DNA from 2 places in the Paraburkholderia sp. GV068 genome. Region 1 is predicted to be linked to the other one. Evidence: predicted binding sites of a transcription regulator. Region 1 holds the regulator's gene; the other holds the start of a gene.
The links. The regulator HrcA, encoded in region 1, represses chaperone genes, less so after heat shock. The targets are predictions, from matches to a motif close to TTAGCACTCNNNNNNNNNGAGTGCTAA.
Positions count from the first base shown of each region.

Region 2: C8K18_RS03310 (co-chaperone GroES) is a predicted target of HrcA. The motif match lies at 3,015-3,041, and genes of this name have one in related genera.

Region 1 is NZ_QBUB01000003.1:444,437-451,914, reverse strand. It holds gene glnE (bifunctional [glutamate--ammonia ligase]-adenylyl-L-tyrosine phosphorylase/[glutamate--ammonia-ligase] adenylyltransferase) at 1-518, shown strand, start outside; gene recN (DNA repair protein RecN) at 655-2,325, opposite strand; gene C8K18_RS09585 (NAD kinase) at 2,404-3,306, opposite strand; gene hrcA (heat-inducible transcriptional repressor HrcA) at 3,625-4,644, shown strand; gene hemH (ferrochelatase) at 4,838-5,908, shown strand; gene C8K18_RS09570 (RNA-binding S4 domain-containing protein) at 5,918-6,325, shown strand; gene C8K18_RS33255 (hypothetical protein) at 6,297-6,458, opposite strand; gene grpE (nucleotide exchange factor GrpE) at 6,839-7,426, shown strand.
Region 2 is NZ_QBUB01000001.1:726,349-733,826, forward strand. It holds gene C8K18_RS03295 (amino acid ABC transporter permease) at 1-118, shown strand, start outside; gene C8K18_RS03300 (amino acid ABC transporter permease) at 115-879, shown strand; gene groL (chaperonin GroEL) at 1,042-2,682, opposite strand; gene C8K18_RS03310 (co-chaperone GroES) at 2,701-2,991, opposite strand; gene C8K18_RS03315 (sugar ABC transporter ATP-binding protein) at 3,292-4,788, shown strand; gene C8K18_RS03320 (ABC transporter permease) at 4,785-5,864, shown strand; gene C8K18_RS03325 (ABC transporter permease) at 5,855-6,814, opposite strand; gene C8K18_RS03330 (ABC transporter permease) at 6,807-7,478, opposite strand, start outside.

The DNA of each region.
Region 1 (7,478 bases):
CGGCCAACACCGCGTGGGTGTGGGAGCACCAGGCGCTGACTCGCGCGCGCTACTGCGCGGGCGACGCGCAGATCGGCGCGCAGTTCGAGGCGATCCGCGAACAGGTGCTGACGACGCCGCGCGACGCCGCGCAGCTTGCGGACGAAATCGTGGAGATGCGCGAGCGCGTCGCCGCCGGGCATCCGAACCACACGACGCTGTTCGATCTCAAGCACGATCGCGGCGGGATGGTCGATATCGAGTTCACCGTGCAGTATTGGGTGCTGTTGCATGCGGCGCGCGATCCCGAGCTGATCCGCAATACGGGCAACATTGCGCTGTTGCGCGAGGTGTCGCGTCTTGGGCTGATGAGCGAGGCGGAAGCTGAGACGGTCGGCGCCGCTTATCGCACGTACCGGAAGCTGCAGCACAAGCTGCGGCTTGATGGGATGGAGAAGGCGCGGGTGGAACCGGGGTTGGTCGCGGCCGAGAGAGATGCGGTGCTTGGGCTTTGGGAGCGGGTGTTTGGGCGAGGGTGAGGTGGGATTTTTGAGGATGGGGGCGGGTAACGGGCGACGGGTCGCTGCGGTCGACTGACGGCCAGCGGCGACCGGAGCCAACGGCCTGCAACGGCCAGCGACGGCCCGGAGCCCGACCGCCGCCCTCAACCCCCACCTACGCCGCCAGCATTTCCTTCGCGTGCTTGCGCGTGGTCGGCGTGATCTCCAGGCCGCCGAGCATGCGCGCGACTTCTTCGACGCGGCTCGCCTTGTCGAGCGAAACGACGCTGCTCACCGTACCGCCCTTGCCGTTGCCGGCTTTCGCCACCTGGAAATGATGATCGCCACGCGCGGCGACCTGCGGCAAGTGCGTGACGCAAAGCACCTGGCGCGCTTCGCCGAGTTGATGCAACAGCCGTCCGACCACTTCGGCGACGCCGCCGCCGATTCCAGTATCCACTTCGTCGAAGATCAGTGTGGGCGTCGGGCTCGCGGCACTCGCGATCACGGCGAGCGCAAGGCTGATACGCGCGAGTTCGCCGCCCGACGCGACCTTCGCGAGCGGCCGCAGCGGCACGCCCGCATGACCCGCGACGCGGAACTCGACCTGCTCCAGGCCATGCGCGCCGCCTTCGGGTAACGGCACGAGCGCGACCTCGAAGCTGCCGCCTTTCATCGACAGTTCCTGCATGCCTGTGGTGACCGCGGCGCCGAGCGCTTTGCCGGCCTTGGCGCGCGCCTTCGAGAGCTTCTTTGCTTCGGCGAGGAAGTCCTCGCGCGCTTTGGCTTCGGCGGCGTGCAGGCTGTCGAGATCCGCGGCGGCGTCGAGCGCGGCAAGCTGCGCGCGGCGCGTCTCGTGTTCCTCGGGCAGCGTTTCGGGCTGCAAACGGAACTTGCGCGCCGCCGAGTGCAATGCGTCGAGGCGCTTTTCGACTTGTGCGAGCCGGTCCGGGTCGAGTTCCAGCTTTTGCGCGTAATGGCTCAATGAATACGCGGCTTCCTGAAGCTGGATCTCGGCGGGTTCGAGCGCGGCCAGCACGTCGTTCAAGGCCGGGTCGATATCGGCAAGGTCGCGCACCTTCGAGACGATCGACGCCAGGTGCGTGATCATTGCCTCGTCCGATTCGGAGAGCGCATTCAGCGCGCCTTGCACACCGTCGATCAGATTCGCCGAATGCGACAGCCGCCGATGCTCCGCGTTGACTTCTTCCCATTCGCCCGGCTGCGGCGCGAGCTTGTCCAGCTCGGCAAGCTGCCATGCCAGACGCTCGCGTTCCAGTTGCAATTCGCGGTCGCGGGTTTGCGCGTGCTCGACCGCCTGCACCTTCTCGCGCCAGGCGCGCCACGCGCGCGTGACGCTCGCGGACAGCTCGGTCAGCCCTGCATGCGTGTCGAACAGCTCGCGCTGCGCGTCGGGCCGCATCAGCAATTGATGCGCGTGCTGGCCGTGAATATCCACCAGCATTTCGCCGACTTCGCGCAGTTGCGCGAGCGTCGCCGCTGTGCCGTTGATGAACGCGCGCGAGCGGCCGTTCGCATCCACCACGCGGCGCAGCATAACAGTGCCGCCGTGCTGGCCGTCCGCCGCGGCCGCGCTCAACGCCTGCTCGTCGAGCCACTGGTCCACTTGCGCGTGCGTGTCGAATTCGGCGGTGATGTCGGCGCGGGTCTCGCCCGTCCGCACGACGTTCGCGTCGGCGCGCGCACCCAGCGCGAGCGCCAGCGCGTCGATCAGGATCGACTTGCCGGCGCCGGTTTCGCCGGAGAAAACGGTAAAGCCGCTGTCGAATTCGAGGTCGAGCGCGGCGACGATGACGAAGTCGCGTATCGAGAGGTGGCGAAGCATGGAAGTCGTTTGTGCTTGTCGGTGAGCTTGGTATCGGGTTTTACGAACTGCGCGCTTGCGGTCCGGCGTCCGCGCCGGTCACGGCTTGGGATCTTCCTCGTGCGACGGGTATTCGTTCCAGTGCAGCTTCTTGCGCAGCGTCGCGAAATAGCTGTAGCCGACCGGATGCAGCATCGGCACCGTATGACGCGAGCGGCGCACTTCGATTGAGTCGCCGAGTTCCAGCGACGTGAACGACTGCATGTCGAAATTGACGTTCACCTCGCGCCCCGAAACGATCTGGATGCTGACCTTGGAATCGTCCGGCAGCACGATCGGCCGGTTCGACAGCGCATGCGGCGCGATCGGCACGAGCACGATGCCCTGCAGTTGCGGATGCAGAATCGGCCCTTGCGACGACAGCGCGTACGCCGTCGAGCCGGTCGGCGTGGCGACGATCAGTCCGTCCGAACGCTGGTTGTACATGAAGCGGCCATCCACCGACACATGCAGCTCCGCCATGCCCGAAAAGCCGCTGCGATTGACCACGACGTCATTGAACGCGAGCGCGTGATAGATCGGATTGCCCTGGCGCATGATGCGCGCTTCGAGCAGCACCCGTTCCTCGCGCTCGAAGTTGCCCGCCAGCATTTGCGGCACGGTCACGCTCATGTCGGAGATCGGGATGTCGGTAATGAAGCCCAGCCGCCCGTGATTGATGCCGATGAGCGGCGTGCGGTACGGCGCCAGTTGCCGGCCGATGCCGAGCATCGTGCCGTCGCCGCCGAGCACGACAGCCACGTCGGCGCGCGCGCCGATTTCGGCCGGCCGCAGCGCCGGATAGTCGGTCACGCCGATTTCGGCCGCGGTGTCGGCTTCGAAAACGACTTCGAAGCCGCGCTTCGCGATGCACGTGGCGAGCGCGGTCAGCGGGTCGCGGATGCCCGGCGTATTGTTGCGCCCGACGAGCGCGACAGTCTTGAACTGGCTGGTTACTTGCATGCCGGCATTACACCATAGGTAGGGCCTGAAAAGAACGGGGCCGGGACGCGGCGGCCGGCCGTTCGCAGCGGGCCGTGAGCGCAGTGCGGGATTATCGTTAGAATGGTGAAGCCTTGATGACATGCGCGCCGCGCAAACCGCACCGGCGCGCGGCTGGCCGGACCGTCGGCAACGGGGCCGGCGGCACGCCCGACACAATGCGGCACGTTGTGCTGGAACGAGCGCAAGGCGCGGTCCCGGCGGGCGGCGGGAAATTCGCCGGTGATGGGCGCCGTCGGCGCTCGCGGTAGTCGCCTCATTGAGCTAAAATTTTTCGTCATGCTAGATCCTCGCGCACAAACCCTCCTGAAAACGCTGATCGAGCGCTACATTGCCGAAGGTCAGCCGGTCGGCTCGCGCACGTTGTCGCGCTATTCGGGCCTGGAGTTGAGCCCGGCAACCATCCGCAACGTCATGTCGGATCTCGAGGATCTCGGGCTCGTCATCAGTCCGCATACTTCGGCGGGACGCATTCCTACGCCGCGCGGCTACCGGCTGTTCGTCGACACCATGCTCACGGTCGAATCCGCCGCGGACGAAGAAGCCGTCACCCGCACGGTCAAGACTACGCTGCAGGCAGGCGAGCCGCAGAAAATCGTCGCGGCCGCGGCGAGCGTGCTCTCGAATCTGTCGCAGTTCGCCGGTGTCGTGCTGACGCCGCGGCGCAGTCACGTGTTCAAGCAGATCGAGTTCATGCGGCTGTCGGACAAGCGCATTCTGCTCATCATCGTGACGCCCGAAGGCGACGTGCAAAACCGCATGATGGCGACCCAGCGCGACTTTTCGCCGTCCGAGCTCGTGGAGGCTTCGAACTACATCAACGCGCACTTCGCCGGCCTGTCTTTCGACGAAGTGCGCCGCCGCCTGCGCGAAGAAATCGACCAGTTGCGCGGCGACATGACCACGCTCATGCACGCGGCCGTCACGGCGAGCACGGACGAATCCGACACCGGCGAGACCGTGCTGATTTCGGGCGAGCGCAATCTGCTCGAAGTAGCCGATCTTTCCTCGGACATGGCGCGCCTGCGCAAGCTGTTCGATGTGTTCGACCAAAAGACCAGTCTCCTTCAGTTGCTGGATGTGTCGAGTCATGCGGCCGGCGTGCAGATCTTCATAGGTGGCGAGTCCAACCTCGTGCCTATCGAGGAAATGAGCGTCGTCACCGCGCCCTACGAGGTGAACGGCAAGATCGTCGGCACGCTCGGCGTGATCGGCCCGACGCGGATGGCGTACAACCGCGTCATCCCGATTGTGGACATCACGGCAAGACTGCTTTCGCTCACGCTAAGTCAGCAGTAAGTCAGCAGTAGCGGTCAACGCCGCGGCGGTCGATGCGGCACATCATGCGCGAGCGCGCGCCGCTTGCCAATTAGCCGAACGGCCAGGGGCGCCTGGGGCGCGCGGCCACGAAGGCCGCCGCCATAGGGCGCACCGCTATAATGAATCTCACCTGTTCAACCCTCCGCTCACTGCGGTTATCCGGCTATAGCCTATGCGCTTCGACCTCGAGCGGCCTTCGCAGAACGCCACGTCGCACCGTGTTGCCGTGCTGCTGATTAACCTCGGCACGCCCGACGCGCCAACTCCGCGGGCGGTTCGCCGCTATCTCGCGCAGTTCCTGTCCGACCCTCGCGTGGTCGAGATTCCGGCGCTGCTGTGGCAGATCATTCTGCGGTTGCTGATCCTGCCGTTCAGAGGCCGCGCGTCCGCGAAGAAATATGCGGCCGTCTGGATGCCCGAAGGCTCGCCGCTGCGCGTCTATACGGAAAAGCAGGTGGAAGCGTTGCGCCATCTGCTGCAGTTGAACGACTACACGGTGCTCGTCGAATACGCGATGCGTTACGGCACGCCGGGCATTCCGGCGATGCTGAATCAGCTCAAGCTCGCGGGCGCCGAGCGGGTGCTGCTCGTGCCGATGTATCCGCAGTATTCGTCGTCGACCACGGCGACCGCTTTCGACGACGCCTTCTCCGCGATGAAGCGCATGCGCAATCAGCCGGAGATCCGCACGGTGCGTCAATACGCCGATCATCCGGCATATATCGCGGCGCTCGCGGCGCAGGTGCGTCACTACTGGCATCTTCATGGCCAGCCGGATTTCGCGGCGGGCGACAAACTCGTGTTGAGCTTTCATGGCGTGCCCAAACGCACGCTGGATCTCGGCGATCCGTATCACGAGCAGTGTCAGACAACCGGCGCGTTGCTGATGCAGGCGCTTGGCCTGACGTCGGTGGAATGCCGCATCACCTTCCAGTCGCGCTTCGGCAAGGCCGAGTGGCTGCAGCCCTACACGGCGCCCACGTTGAAGGAACTCGGCGCGGCAGGCGTGCGGCGTGCTGATGTGTTTTGTCCGGGCTTCACGGCCGACTGCCTGGAGACGATCGAAGAAATCGGCATGGAAGTGCGCGACGAATTCCTGCATGCGGGCGGCAAGGAATTTCACCGCATTCCGTGTGTGAACGCGTCGCAGGCATGGATCGCCGCGCTCGGCGAAATCGTCGCGCAGAATCTGCAAGGCTGGCCGGTGCAGGCAGTACCCGTGCCGCATAACACAGCGGCTTGACGAGACTTCATGAACTACAGGATTTCAACCGAACCGGGCGCGAAACTGCGCATCGACAAATGGCTTTGGGCGGCGCGCTTCTTCAAGACGCGTTCGCTCGCGGCGGATGCTGTCGAGAAAGGCCGCGTGCGCATCGGCGGGGCCAATGTGAAGCCCGCCAAGGACGTGCGGGTCGGCGACCTGGTCGAGATCGAGATCGAGCGCTTCGTGTGGCAGGTGCAGGTGCTGGGCGTGTGCGAGGTGCGCGGTCCGGCGACCGTCGCGCAGACGCTCTACGCCGAGACCGACGAAAGCCGCGAAAAACGCAAGGCCGAGCAGGAGCGCCGCAAAACTTATCGCGAGCCGGCCGAGGCATTGCATGGCCGCCCGACCAAGCGCGACCGCCGCACTATCGACAGATTTTCAGGTGGGGATTGAACAGCTGTTCCATGGTCGCGTTCACGCCGCCGTATTCGGTGGTGTGGTCGTTGACCGCCCCGGACATACAGATGGTCGTGGTGCCCGCAACGAGTACCAGTGCGACCACCGAGATTGCAAAGGTCAGTTTCACGGTACCCCCTTATGGGATGTTGCAGCAAAGAAACGAGCTAGCCGGGTGGAAATTGCAAGAGGGCGGAAAGGATTACGTCAGATTAGGGTTAACGAGGTTTTTCCGCTGCGTTACTGGAGCATAGGTCACTTGCTGTTCGCGCTCAATCTGAATCTGATTGCGCCGCGCTAATGGTTGTAACCGCGCGTTTCCGCCAGCGGCGCCCGCTCTGAAAATTTCGGCCGAGGCGCTTGAAATGGGCGCTTGCGGCCCCACCTGCCGTTCCGATACGCGGTGGCGCGTTCGAATGTTTGTCGCGATTTTGCAACGCACAAAAGTCGCGGCGCATTCATGCGTTGCCGCCGCCGTTGGCTTTTAAATCTTTAACGACTTTCAGCGACATGGAAAACACGCAAGAGAACCCGACGAGCCAGAATCCCACGCCCGCGGACGAAACCGAGCGCCCGGCCGCCGAGGCGGTCACTCCCGAGCAGGAAGCCGCGGCGAGCGTCGCCACGGACACGCCGGCAGCCACGGGTGCCGAAGCTGCGTTGGCTGAAGCGCAGGCCAAGATCGCCGAGTTGCAGGAGAGCTTCCTGCGGGCCAAGGCCGAGACCGAGAACGTGCGTCGCCGCGCGCAGGAAGACGTCGCGAAGGCGCATAAATTTGCTATCGAGAGCTTCGCCGAGCACCTGCTGCCGGTGATCGACAGCCTGGAAGCTGCCGTCGCCCATTCTTCCGACGACCTCGCGAAAGTGCGCGAAGGCGTCGAGCTCACGCTGCGCCAGCTCACGGGCGCGCTGGAGAAGGGCCGCGTCGTCGCACTGAATCCGGTGGGCGAGAAGTTCGACCCGCATCGCCATCAGGCCATTTCGATGGTGCCGGCGGATCAGGAGCCGAACACGGTGGTCGCCGTGCTGCAAAAGGGCTTCGTGATCGCCGACCGCGTGCTGCGTCCGGCGCTCGTGACGGTGGCCGCGCCGAAGTAAGCGCCCGTCGCAGGCAGTTCGCCAGGTCCACGTAGACACCAGGTAACCCGAT
Region 2 (7,478 bases), on a different contig from region 1:
TTTTCAGGCGTTCGGCACGGCAACCGTGCTGTATGTCGGCACCGTCGCGCTAATCGAAACGGCTCTCGTGATCTGGCAGCACACGGGCGTACGCGCGCTGCAACGGGGGCGAGCATGACCGCCCTCGAGTGGCTGCCGACGCTGCGCTATCTGCTGCTCGGTGCGTTTCCCAACGGGCCGCTGGGCGGCGCGGCGCTGACGGTCGTGCTCTCGGTGGTGTCGGCGTTGCTGTCCGCCGTCGTGGGATTGGCGGGCGGCGTGGCGCTCGCGCTGACACGCGGCGGCGCATACGTGGTGCTGCTCGGAATCGTCGCGTTTTTCCGCGCAATTCCGGTGCTGATGCTGATCTTCTGGACCTTCTTCCTGATGCCGACGCTGCTGCATATCGACGTGCCGGGCCTCGTCGCGGTGGTCTGCGCGCTGTCGCTGATCGGCGGCGCGTATCTGTCGCATGCGGTGCATGCGGGGATCGTGTCGGTCGGCGCGGGCCGGCAGCAGGCGGCGCTGTCGCTCGGGCTCACGCGCTGGCAGGCATTGCGTCATGTGGTGCTGCCGCAGGCCGTGCGCATCATGCTGCCGTCATTCGTGAATCAGTGGGTGTCGCTGGTGAAGGACACGTCGCTCGCGTATATCGTCGGCGTGCCGGAATTCACGTTTCTCGCCAATCAGGTCAACAGCCGTCTGATGATTTATCCCGCGCAGATTTTCGTATTCGTCGGGATCGTGTATCTGGTTTTGTGCTCCGCGCTGCAATGGATCGCGTCTCGGGTGTTGTTGCGGGAACGGGCGGTTCACGTGACGCGCATCGATGCGGCAACGGAAATGGAAACCGAGGCCAGTACGGTGCGCGATGAACAACACGGCGTGGCGGTGCGTTGATGCGATGAGTTTGCGCATCGGCTGCGGGCCGTGAGCGGAGAGCAGGCGAGAGCAGAACAGACACAAGCCGGCTCGCGATAAAGCGAATACCGGCCCGTGTCCCTTGCGTTTAACCGCGCGCAGTGCAAGTGCGCGATGCCTTGCGGCAGACGGTACGGGTACTTAGAAATCGAGTCCCGGCCCGCCCGCGCCGGGACCGCCCGGCTGTCCCGCTGCCGGCGCATCCTTCGGCGCTTCATGGACGGTGGCGTCGGTGGTGAGCAGCAGACCCGCGACCGATGCCGCGTTTTGCAGCGCCGTGCGCGTCACCTTGGTCGGATCGAGCACGCCCGATTCCACCAGGTCGCCATACTCGCCGGTCTGTGCGTTGTAGCCGAAATTGCCCGTGCCTTCCGCCACTTTCGCGACGACCACGCTGGCCTCTTCGCCGGCATTCGTCACGATCTGCCGCAGCGGTTCTTCTAGCGCGCGCAGCACGATCTTGATGCCCGCATCCTGATCGGCATTCACGCCCTTGAGCGCACTGATAGCCTGCTTCACGCGAATCAGCGCGACGCCGCCGCCCGGCACGATGCCTTCCTCGACAGCGGCACGCGTTGCATGCAGCGCGTCGTCGACACGGTCTTTCTTTTCCTTGACCTCGATCTCGGTCGCGCCGCCGACCTTGATGACCGCCACGCCGCCCGCCAGTTTCGCGACCCGTTCCTGCAGTTTCTCGCGGTCGTAGTCCGAACTGGCTTCCTCGATCTGCGTGCGAATCTGCTTCACGCGTGCTTCGATGTTCTTGCTGTCGCCCGCGCCGTCGATGACGGTGGTGTTTTCCTTGCCGACCTCGATCCGCTTGGCCTGACCGAGTTCCGCGAGCGTCGCTTTTTCGAGCGACAGTCCCGTTTCTTCGGCGATCACCTGGCCGCCGGTCAGAATCGCGATGTCTTCGAGCAGCGCCTTGCGGCGATCGCCGAAGCCCGGCGCCTTCACAGCAACCGTCTTCAGAATGCCGCGAATGTTGTTGACCACGAGCGTAGCCAGCGCTTCGCCTTCGACATCTTCCGCGATGATCAGAAGCGGGCGGCCGGCTTTCGCGACCTGTTCGAGAACCGGCAGCAGATCGCGAATGTTCGATACCTTCTTGTCGTGCAGCAGCACGAACGGGTTATCGAGCACGGCCACCTGTTTGTCCTGATCGTTGATGAAATACGGCGACAGGTAGCCACGATCGAATTGCAGACCTTCCACCACGTCGAGTTCATCGTCGAGCGACTTGCCGTCTTCCACGGTGATCACGCCTTCCTTGCCGACACGGTCGATCGCTTCGGCAATCCGCTGGCCGATCGACTCTTCGCCGTTGGCCGAGATCGTCGCGACCTGAGCGATTTCCTTGCTGGTCGTGGTCGGCCTGCTGATCTTCTTGAGCTCGTCGATCGCGGCGATCACGGCCTTGTCGATGCCGCGCTTCAGGTCCAGTGGATTGAGGCCCGCCGCCACATACTTCTGTCCTTCACGCACGATGGCTTGCGCGAGCACGGTCGCGGTGGTGGTGCCGTCGCCGGCGGCGTCGCTGGTGCGCGAGGCGACTTCCTTCACGAGCTGCGCGCCGATGTTCTGCACGCGATCGGGCAACTCGATTTCCTTGGCGACGGAGACGCCGTCCTTGGTCACGATGGGCGAACCGAAGCTGCGTTCGAGCACAACATTGCGGCCCTTCGGACCGAGCGTGACCTTGACCGCGTTGGCCAGAATGTTGACACCTTCCACGAGTTTCGAGCGGGCGACGTCGCTGAAAATGATTTCTTTTGCTGCCATGATTTGACGCTCCGTTCGTTATTGAGTGACCACTGCCACGACATCTTCTTCGCGCAGCACGAGCAGTTCGTTGCCGTCGACTTTGACCGACTGTCCCGCATATTTGCCGAACAGCACGCGCTCGCCGACCTTGAGGTCAGGTTCGACGCGCTTGCCGTCGCTATCGCGCTTGCCCGGACCAATGGCGATAACTTCGCCCTGATCGGGTTTTTCGGCAGCGCTTTCAGGAATCACGATGCCCGAAGCGGTTTTGGTTTCCTGGTCGAGACGCTTGACGATCAGGCGGTCATGCAAAGGACGTAGGCTCATGGTTCGATATCCGCGTGTGAGTTTTGGCACTCGTCGTTGGTGAGTGCTGACCGGAATCGAGTATAGAAAGAAGAGCGCGCGTTGCTCCAATAAGCGATTCATCGAAGGTTATGCGCGTTTGGCATTTGGGTGGAGGCTAGTCGCCCGTTGCTTGCCGTTCGGTCTCCGGGCCGATATCGGGCCAGGGAAGAGAAAGCGGCCACACTATCGATATGAGCAACGCTTCGTTGGCCGGCTGATATCCGCTAGCTACGATGGTCGGTCATTCGCTACGAGCGCAGTCACGCTGCGCGCTCTTCGATGGCCGTTCCCATTCTGACCGTCGCCGCCGTTTCGAAACGCTTCGGCCCCACGCTGGCGCTCGATTCCGTCGACTTCTCGATCAGCGCCGGTGAAGTCGTCGCGCTGATGGGCGCCAACGGCGCGGGCAAATCCACACTGGTCAAAATCTTGAGTGGGGTTTATCGCCCCGACGGCGGCAATCTGAGCTTGCGTGGCGAGCCGTTCCAGCCCGCGTCGCCGCATCACGCGAAACAGCTCGGCATTGCCACCGTCCACCAGTCCATTGCTGATGCGGTGGTGCCGACGCTTTCCATAGCGGACAACCTGTTGCTCGACCGCCTGTGCGATCCGGCCTCGCCGTGGCGCGCGCCGCCGGCAGCGCGCATTCGTGACGCAGCGCCGTTGGCCGCGCGGGTAGGGCTGGACGCCGATCTGGCTGCGCCCTTGGCGTCGCTGTCGCTCGCCGCGCAGCAGCTCGTGACGCTGGCGCGTGCTTTGGCTACGCGACCGGCGCTGCTGATTCTCGATGAACCCACGGCCAGTCTGTCCGAGCCGGAGGCCGAGCGTCTCTTTGCGTTGCTCGAGCGCTTGCGCGATGAAGGTGTTGCGATTCTGCTGGTATCGCATCGGCTCGGCGACCTGCGTCGTATTGCGCAGCGCGTGACGATTGTGCGCGACGGCCGCATCGTCTCCGACTTGCGCGCGCCGATCGATTTCAACGCCGCAGTGGAAACGATGATCGGCCGCAAACTGCGCAGCGATCGCAACGCGGCTGTGTCCACTCAAGCTGCTCTTTCCGCTCAGAAGCCCTGCTTCAGCGTGCGCGATCTGCAATTGACGCCCGGCAGCGTCCCTTTCGATCTCGACGTGCAGCAAGGCGAAATCGTCGCGATCGCCGGGCCGGTCGGCGGGGGCAAGTCGCGTTTTGCACGGGCCATTTTTGGCGCGATCCGCACAGCGTCCGGCACGATGACGCTCGACGGCAAGCCGTGGCGTCCGGGCTCACCTGCCGACGCAATCCGCGCCGGTGTCTTCCTCGCGGGCGAAGACCGTTGGCGTACGTCGCTGTTTCCGGACAGCGTACCGTTCGCGTCGATCGCGGGCACGCTCAGCTTTCCGTTTCTCACGCGCTGGTTCAGGCGGGGCGTGGTCAATCGCGGCCGCGAACAGCGCGCGGCGGCCGACGCAATCGACAACTTCGGGATTCGCTGCACGGGTCCGGATGACCGGCTCACGCGTCTATCAGGCGGCAATCAGCAGAAAGTCGTGCTCGCGCGCTGGCATGCGCAGCCCGCGCGTTTGCTGCTGCTCGACGAACCGTTTCAGGGCGTCGATGCGGGCGCACGAGCCGATATCGTCGATACGTTGCGGCGTCACGCCGGCCAACGCGCCACGCTCGTTTTCGTCAGCGATCTCGAGGAGGCGCTCGAGATCGCCGATCGCGTCGTCCGTTTCGATCGGGCCACGCTCGAGCCTGCCGCCCATTCCGACCTCAATCTCCACACTCACTCATGAAAACCAGCTCTTCGATTGCATCCGAGGCCGTCGATCAAAACGCTCATGCGGCACGAACCCCGGTCGCACGCAAAGGCGGCGCATTGCGCAGCCTGCGAGGCCACCTCGAACGAACCGGCATGCTCCTTGTGCTCGCGCTACTGATCGTCGTCTTTGCGCTCAACCAGCCGGCGTTTCTGAATATCGACAACCTGTTCAGCATTTTGCAGTCGGTGTCGATTGTGGCGCTGCTCGGAATCGGCGTGACCGTGACGCTTGCGGCGGGCGGTTTCGATCTGTCGGTGGGCAGCGTGGCCGCATCGGCGCAGATGGCGGCGAGCTATGTGTTGATCGTCTGGCACGGCAATACGCTCGCGGCGGTCGCCGCATGCCTCGTCCTCGGCGTGCTGGCGGGTCTCTTCAACGGCCTGCTGATTACGCGCCTGCGCGTGCCGGATCAGCTTGCCACGCTCGGCACGCTGTTTCTGCTGGCCGGCTTGCAATTGATACCCACAGGTGGCCGTTCGCTCGCCACGGGTACGATCCTGCCCGACGGCACGGAAACGACCGGCGTATTCCCCGATGCGTTCCTGGCGCTCGGACGTCTGCGTCTATTCGACGTCGTGCCGTTGCCGGTGATCGTGCTTGCCGTGTTGACGGTGGTGGCTTGCGTGCTGATGGAAAGCACGCGCTGGGGCCGCGTCATTTACGCAATCGGCGGCAACGAGACGGCGGCGCGTCTGGCTGGTGCACCGACTGCGCGCTACCGGATTGCCGCGTATGTCGTGTCGGGCGCGATTGCTTCGCTGGGCGGCGTGCTGATTGCAGCGCGCGTCGGCCGTGGCGATGTCAGCGCGGGCCATTCGATGCTGCTCGATGCCGTCGCGGCATCGCTGGTCGGATACGCGGTGTGGGGCGCCAAGCGGCCGAACGTGTTCGGCACGGTCGTCGGCGCGGTGTTCGTCGGTGTGTTGTTGAACGGCTTGACGATGCTCAACGCGCCGTACTACATGCAGGATTTCATCAAGGGTGTGCTGCTGGTCGGCGCGTTGGCATTTACGTTTAGCGTGGGACGTGGCGCGGAATCTCACGCATAACGGGCGCGGCGCTGAGCGAAGCTGACGGCCAGCACGGCGAAGATCAATGCGCCGGTCGCCACTTGTTGCCAGTAGAAATTCCAGCCGATCAGCAAGAGTCCGTTTGCGACCAGACTGAGCAGCAGCACGCCAAGCAAGGTGCCGACGACGCCAGGACGGCGCGTCGGCGACAACGTGGTGCCGATAAACGTCGCACCGATCGCATTGAGCAGATAACCGTTGCCGGCCTGCGGAACGTACGCTTTGACGGTGGACGAAAGCAGCAGTCCCACGACGCCATAAATCAACGCGCTGGCGATAAAAGTCACTGCCGTGATCGTCGCCACCGGCAGCCCCGAATAGCGTGCAACGCCAGGTTGCGCGCCAAGCGCCGTGATTGCCCTGCCGAACGCGGAGCGCGAAAGCGTGATGTGTACGATAAGCGCCAATGCAGCCACGATCCATAACGGCACCGGCAGCCCGGCTACGGCGCCATGCGCGAGCGCACTGAATAGCGGCGGCAACGCCATATTCAACAGATACACGGGCTGTCCGCCATCGGTCGCGAGTTGTTGCACGGTTTGTCCGATGAACAACGTGCCGAGCGTCGCGAGAAACGGTGCGATGCCGAGTCTGCCGATCAGCACGCCGTTGAACGCGCCAATTACGAATGCGGCGGCGAGACCGCCCAATGCCGCCGGCAACACGCCCACATGATGGGCGCTCAACAGCACGAACGCGAGACTGGCGACGTCGATGGACGTGCCGAGCGACAGATCGATCGCACCCAGGGACAATGCGAGCGTCATGCCAAGCGAGGCGATAGCGAGCAATGCGAAGTTGTTGAGAAGAACGTCGGCGAGATTGCCGGCCCGCGCAAAACCGGGCGCAAAAACCGCAAAGAAAACGATCACGGCGATCAATGCGCCGACTAGCGCGAAGCGCTGAAAGCGTCCGATGGTTTCAATCATGGGCATGACTCCCCGCATGACGGCGGCGGACCAGAGCAGTGGTGGCGACCACAAACAGAATCAACACGCCTTCCACTCCGTTGACCCAATAGCTCGATACATTGTCGAGTTGAAAGCCGTTGCTGATCACGCCGATAAAAAGCACGGCGAGCAGCGTGCCCGGAATGGTCGGCACGAGACGCCGCGAAAACACGACGCCGAGCAATGCCGCCGCGACGGTCGCCAGCAGATTTTCTCCCGCGCCCGGTGAACTGCCGCTGAGTAGCGCGGTGGAAGCCAGTGCCGCCAACGCAGCCGCCACGCCGCTCAACACGTAACTGGCCGCAATGTAGCGATGAGTTCGAACGCCCGCTGCCTGCGCGGCGTCGCGATGAGCGCCGACCGCGCGCAAGCGCAATCCGAACGGTGTGTAGTGAATCAGCAAGGTGAAGAGCGCGGCAACGAGCAGCAACGTATACGCAAGATGGGGCACGCCAAGCGCGCCATTGTCAAGCAGGAAGCCAGGCAATGCTCCGCTTGCAGGCACCGACGTATTCTGCGTGAGCACCAGTTCGAATCCGGCGCAGAGATTCATCGTCGTCAGTGTGGCAAGCAACGGGAAGATGCGCAGTACGATCACGGCGAACGCGTTGAGCGCACCGACTGCGGCGCCCGCTGCCAGCGT